DNA from 3 places in the Hafnia paralvei genome. Region 1 is predicted to be linked to each of the others. Evidence: predicted binding sites of a transcription regulator. Region 1 holds the regulator's gene; each other region holds the start of a gene.

Region 1 (2,278 bases):
AACGCCGCCAGCACACAATGACGACAAATCAATGCGGTTGAAAGTGCTATAGTGCGTAAAGTACGTACTGGTCTTTTTCAAGAATCTAGTTTAATTATTTGATATAAAAGGTATAAACGCGACATGGCAATCGTAGGCATTTTCTTTGGCAGCGACACGGGCAACACGGAAAACATCGCTAAGATGATCCAAAAGCAACTCGGAAAAGACGTTGCTGAAGTTCATGACATTGCCAAAAGCAGCAAAGAAGACATCGAAGCATTCGACATTCTTCTGCTTGGCATCCCAACGTGGTATTACGGTGAAGCCCAGTGTGACTGGGACGACTTCTTCCCCTCACTGGAAGAGATCGACTTCAACGGAAAACTGGTTGCTCTGTTTGGCTGCGGCGACCAAGAAGATTATGCAGAGTACTTCTGCGACGCGATGGGGACTATCCGCGATCTGATCGAACCTCGTGGGGCAACTATCGTAGGCCACTGGCCAACAGCGGGCTATCATTTCGAAGCGTCTAAAGCACTGGTTGATGATAAAACCTTCGTCGGTTTGGCTATCGATGAAGACCGTCAACCTGAACTGACCGCAGCTCGCGTTGATGCGTGGGTAAAACAGATTTCTGATGAAATGAGCCTGTCTGAGATTACTGGCTAAAATGAAATTGTGCCCGCAGACCATGAAAGTCTGCGGGTATTTCAGCGATTGGTGAAAGCAGTTTGCAACATTTGTGTAACTCATTTTTCCCGCTATGACGCCCACAGTCAGCAGAGTCACATATTTGTCAGTGTGTTACGTTTTATTTCCACCGTGTAATTACGCCCAAGTTGTTAACACGCCGCGGTTCCCATTTACCGCTATCAGCTTTATAATGAATCTCAATTATATTTTCAGTTCGGTGACAATTAAGGCAACGCTGGCAGCAAATGCAGTCTATCCTAAACGTCTCCGAGCCAAGTAACGGGACAGAATCCGAATGACAGATAACAATACTGCTTTAAAGAAGGCTGGACTTAAAGTCACGCTTCCGCGTCTTAAGATTCTGGAAGTTCTGCAAGATCCAACTTGCCACCACGTCAGCGCAGAAGACCTGTATAAGAAGCTGATCGATATGGGTGAAGAAATCGGTCTGGCAACCGTGTACCGTGTCTTAAACCAGTTTGACGACGCGGGTATTGTTACTCGCCACAATTTCGAAGGCGGCAAATCTGTATTCGAACTGACTCAGCAACACCATCATGATCACCTGATCTGCTTGGATTGTGGCAAAGTGATTGAGTTTAGCGACGATTCCATCGAGAAGCGTCAGCATGAAATTGCTAAAAAATATGGTATTCAGCTCACTAACCACAGCCTGTACCTGTATGGTCACTGCTCGGAAGGTGATTGCCGTGAAGATGAGACGCTGCACGACAGCAAAGCGTAAACCTGTATTTTCAGCAGCATAAAGCGACCTTAGGGTCGCTTTTTTATTGCCTAAAATTTGCGGTAGTGACGCTGTAGCCAAAGGTTGCAAATAAAAGTGACAGGCGAAAAAAAGCCCCTCAGGCAAGGGGCGAAACAACTCACAGCTCAACGTGTTATCAGGTTTATCCGACCCAATGATTAAAACGCAGTGATAAAACCATTTTATTCCGTGTTCCCTCCCCTATGCAGAGCAGGGAACACTTTCCTACAGATTAAGCCTGCACGGGTTCTGCACGGCTGTAACGCTTGCCATCTGGGCTAACTGAGCGAATCTGAACATCACCGGAAACCGTTGGCTGAGCTTTCGCGTCGTAACGCTGCCACTGTTTGCCACCATCTACAGAATATTCAATCCCTATCCCCGGCAGAGCGACGTTCGCTTCCAGTTTACCGCCAACAACTTTGGCACCAGGCACCGGTAGACGATAGCCAATACCGGCTTTGTCCATCTTAGCGAGCTCACGCTGCCCCATCAGGTTGGCGAAGCGCTGCCAGTCGCTGAGCAGAGACTTCTTATCAACCAGATTAGTTTCTCCGCCCTTGTATTCACGACCCGCTTTGTAATCCTGTTCCCAACCAGCGCGATGCCATGAACGCTCTGCGACAGTCATTACACGAGGATAGATTTTGTATTCCATCATTTCGTCAGTACGTGTGATTTCACTCCACAGCTGAGCCGAAAGACCATACACTCCCGGCCATGGCTTATCGCTCTTGGCAGTAAAGAATGCGCCGTCGCGGTCTACAGAGGTTTCCGCATTCTGTGGCATGTTATTTGGCGCGAAGCTGAAGATTTTGCGTTCGTCATTAAAGCGAG
Region 2 (2,278 bases), 730 kb from region 1:
AAATTTAGAGTAATTATTTTTGCGTTAAAAATGCCATTAAAAATAGCTGGCTTATTGATCAAGGTCAGGCTTATTGGTTATCTGTCGAGTATCCTATCCCCTCTTTAAATCAAGGGATTTGATTCGATGAATTGGTATATTAATGTATTGAAGAATTACGCGACGTTTAATGGCCGCGCTCGCCGTAGAGAGTATTGGATGTTTTCACTCTTCCATACGCTTATACTGGTACTCACTCTATATATCTCCATGACATTTGAAACTGATGTTTCGGGTTTCACCGCTATTCTCTTCATACTGTATATGCTTGTCACGCTAATCCCACATCTAGCCGTTCTCGTCAGAAGGCTACACGATACCAACCAGTCCGGCTGGTTTTATTTTATTTCTTTCGTTCCATTTGTTGGACCTATCGTTCTGCTTATCTTTCTCTGTAAAGAAGGAACAAAAGGAGATAATCACTATGGGCTGGATACAAAAATAGAACAGCTAAAAAATAATTTTATCATTCAATAACCCAGTTAAACTTAAGCATCACTTCATGTTGAAATAAGAAAAACTTCTTTAAAAAAAAACTATTATAGCCATGTTATTTCAACTTATTCGCAAGGAAGTTTTAGACATGGAATGGTTTCTCAAAGTAGTAAAAGAAAATTACGCTAATTTCAATGGCCGTGCTCGCCGCAAAGAATATTGGATGTTTACCCTGTTTTCTTCCATTATCAGCATTGTATTATTTGTGTTAATGAGTATATTTTCAGATAGTATGCTGGTTATTATCTTTAGCATATTATCGATACTTTATTCATTAGTCATACTTATCCCAAGTCTGGCTGTCATCGCCAGAAGATTGCATGACACCAACCATTCAGGCTGGTTTTATTTCATTGCCCTGATACCGCTTGTTGGCCCTATCATCATGCTGATTACTCTTTGCAAAGAAGGTACTCGCGGAGACAACCAATATGGTGCCGATCCAAAAGCTGGTGATTTAATCTAGTCAGTCTTGCATCGCTGAACTCTAGTTCATGCAACGGTTAACTAAGCTTTCTTTGATATAGGTTGATATCTTCAACCTATATCATCGTAACTCGCTCATATTTTGTATCCCCTCTTGTTAGTTTATCTCTTAGCCATGCAACCCCTCAGCTAAAACAGCATTTCCTTAGATTAAAAACACATTAAGATATTGCGTTTTAATGACACTAACTCATTAAATTCAATGATGTTTATAAGGTTAATCATGATAAACAATGATTAATATGTGACAAAGATCACAAAGAAAAATAGTTTTTCCTTTTTTCCCTGAATAAAAGCTACCAAAGCTAACGAGAATAATTATCATTCTGTATCGCATTTAATAAAGCGATGTCATTGACTGGATAACAACCAGCGATGGCCAGAGAGCTCACAATTAATTATTAGATTTTCGTGCTTTTCAAGCAGGGATCATTAGATGAAATACAATGCGTTTATTTGCTCTTCGTTAAAAGCCGCGTTACCCATCGGCTGCTTATTCCTCCCTTTGAGTGCCTTTGCGGCCACAGAAGCTGATACAGCAACCTCTGGCAATGAAGACAAAATCGTCGTTAGCGCCAAAGCCAGTCTTCCTCCTCTAGGAAGCTATGAAAACACCGGGACTAAATCAGATCTGACCGCTCAGGATACTCCTCAGACAATCAATACTGTTGAAGGACAAGAACTGGACGAGCGTGGGATTAGCTCACTCAACGAAGCATTGCGCTATGTGTCTGGTGTCACCACCGAAAACCGTGGCGGTGCAATCACCCGCTTTGACGAATTCACCATTCGCGGTTTTAAAAACAGCGAAAACTACCTCGATGGCTTACAACTGCCTTATAACGAATGGAACATTCAGGGCCAGGTAGATACCTACATGTTGGATCGCATCGAAGTGATGAAAGGCCCAGCATCCGTTTTATACGGTAACGCCTCGCCTGGCGGTATCGTGAATATGATCAGCAAGAAACCGCAGAAAATCCAAAATACCGACGTTGAATTTGATACCGGCAGCGATAATCGCCGTGAGGGAAAAATCGACTCTACCGGACAAATTGGCGACAGCGATGTCAGCTATCGTTTTGTCGGTTTAGCGGGCGCATCTGATGGACAGGCTGAAGGCTCCAAGAATGAACGTTATTTATTAGCGCCCTCGCTACGTTGGGATATCGACGATAATAATAGTCTGTTAGTACAAGCGTTCCTGCAAAACGATCCTAAGGCGGGTGTATACACGTCCCTGCCGGGCGAAGGCACA
Region 3 (2,278 bases), 1.5 Mb from region 1:
ACCCTGATGTTGTCTTTCTATATTTCCAACTGAGGTTTGCTGCTGCATATCCTTGAGGACTTTATCATAATCAATAGTTTTGGCATCGTCATCGGAGATGTAGGCATCATCCTCAAATGTGATCTCAGCGCCCCAGCCTCTCTCCTCAAGTGGAGATAAATCGACGGGAACTAGCATGCCAAGTCCCAGTTCACCGCTGGGCGGGTTTCCCCAACCATCAACTAAAACCTTTTCACTGTCTTGAGGTGATAGATAACGAAATTTATCACCTGTATTAATTATGATATTTCCATTTAGTAAATTTATAGTACCTTGCTGATAGTGTAATTTTCTTTCAAGGTTTTTGAGATTAGAGGTTAGCTCAGCATGAGCACAAGTCGATAATAGCCCAATGATTAAAGCGATTTTAGTCAATGCCTTTGAATACTTCCTTGATAGTATGTGGGCCATTTTTAGTCCGTTAAGTTTGAGCTGTTGATAATAGATATGCTATAAATCTTATAGCTCAAAATATACCACTTATGCTATCTCGATAAAATTAATCTGTGGCATAATAATGTTTTACAGGTGCTTAATTGGTTTTGTCATGTTGACTTTCATCAGCGTTATGAATTTATTTTGACGTGTTTATTCTTTCTGTAAGAAGCATTTTTATCATGCTAGATATTAAATCAGCTCATTCTTGAAAATAATTTTTAAAGAAAAATAGAACCATTATTTTCAGTGGGAACACATCTTCGCTTTTGTGCTTATGAGTTGTAGGAGTGCGCACAGAGTTTCTATGTGCTAGCGACAATCACAACAATCGGTAAAAACAATGAATAAAAACCTGACCTCAAAATGAGGCTGAAAACCGCGCTAACGCTGAAGTAGCGCAAGCTTAAGCTACCGATTTCTCAAAAACCACATCGCCAGCAGGTAATTGATAATCATTTTCAATATCATTTAATCAACTATAATGACCAGACTGCTTAACCGGAGCGGATGTTTTGCTCCTTGGAAATCTGGAGAAGATGAATATGAGCTATACCCTGCCATCCCTACCGTACGCCTATGATGCACTAGAGCCTCACTTCGATAAGCAAACGATGGAAATCCATCACAGCAAACACCATCAGGCTTATGTTAATAACGCCAATGCTGCACTGGAATCGTTGCCTGAATTGGCAAAACTGACCGCCGAAGAGTTGATTGCTCAGCTCGACAAAGTGCCGACCGAAAAACGCACTGCGTTACGCAATAACGCGGGCGGCCACGCTAACCACAGTTTCTTCTGGAAAGGACTGAAACTTGGAACTGAGCTGAAAGGCGATTTTAAAGCGGCTATCGAGCGCGATTTTGGCAGCGTTGACAAATTTAAAGAAGAATTTGAGAAAGCAGCAGCAACTCGTTTTGGCTCCGGCTGGGCGTGGTTGGTGTTAAAAGATGACGGTAAACTGGCCGTGGTTTCTACTGCGAATCAGGACAGTCCGCTAATGGGCGAAGCCGTTTCTGGTGCTTCTGGTTACCCAATTGCGGGTCTGGACGTATGGGAACATGCTTATTACCTGAAATATCAAAACCGTCGTCCAGATTACATCAAAGCTTTCTGGAGCGTAGTGAACTGGGATGAAGCGGCAAAACGCTTCGCTGAAGCGAAAAAATAAGAGTCTGTTAAAGACAGTCACTATCAGAGCGTGGGGAAACCCACGCTTTTTTGTTTTTAAACTCGAGTAGCACGGTATAGTACTGCCATAGCCATTTTCTCAATAGAATCTGCTTTGGGAGCTCAACATGCACTATCCAACTATTTATGTCGGCACCATCGTTCCTTATGAGGGCAGTAAGCCCAGCGCTATAGGTAAACGTCAGATCACGGGCGGCGTGATGCTTCACCGGCTGGGGCTGGATGGCGATGAGCAGGCAGAGAAAAAAGTGCATGGCGGGCCCGATCGCGCGTTGTGCCACTACCCGCGCGAACATTATCATTTCTGGCGTCAGCAGTATCCACAACAGGCAGAGCAGTTTTGCGCCCCTGCCTTGGGGGAAAACATCTCCACTGAGGGCATGACTGAAGAAAACGTGTTTATCGGTGATATTTATCGCTGGGGCGACGCATTTATTCAGGTCACGCAGCCACGTTCTCCTTGCTACAAACTCAATTATCACATGGATATTGAGGAATTTTCCGTGCAGATGCAGGAAACAGGGCGTTGTGGTTGGCTGTATCGTATTGTGGGCGAAGGGGTTGTAAGTGAAGATCAGCCGCTAGAGTTGGTATCGCGTAATAGTGGTATTA

The links. Region 1 encodes Fur, which represses iron uptake genes when iron is present. Its sites were predicted from a motif close to ATAATAATGAGAACNACTATCAA; they were not measured.
Region 2: K9N75_RS03285 (TonB-dependent siderophore receptor) is a predicted target of Fur. The motif match lies at 1,323-1,345, and genes of this name have one in related genera.
Region 3: sodA (superoxide dismutase [Mn]) is a predicted target of Fur. The motif match lies at 923-945, and genes of this name have one in related genera.

What each region holds. Positions count from the first base shown of each region.
Region 1 is NZ_CP083737.1:1,439,374-1,441,651, reverse strand. Features, by position in the region: gene ybfE (LexA regulated protein) at 1-2, shown strand, start outside; gene fldA (flavodoxin FldA) at 124-651, shown strand; gene fur (ferric iron uptake transcriptional regulator) at 971-1,420, shown strand; gene K9N75_RS06785 (beta-N-acetylhexosaminidase) at 1,674-2,278, opposite strand, start outside.
Region 2 is NZ_CP083737.1:713,226-715,503, reverse strand. Features, by position in the region: gene fhuF (siderophore-iron reductase FhuF) at 1-13, shown strand, start outside; gene K9N75_RS03295 (DUF805 domain-containing protein) at 127-516, shown strand; gene K9N75_RS03290 (DUF805 domain-containing protein) at 623-1,000, shown strand; gene K9N75_RS03285 (TonB-dependent siderophore receptor) at 1,457-2,278, shown strand, end outside.
Region 3 is NZ_CP083737.1:4,641,159-4,643,436, reverse strand. Features, by position in the region: gene K9N75_RS21400 (DUF2167 domain-containing protein) at 1-450, opposite strand, end outside; gene sodA (superoxide dismutase [Mn]) at 1,020-1,646, shown strand; gene yiiM (6-hydroxyaminopurine reductase) at 1,774-2,278, shown strand, end outside.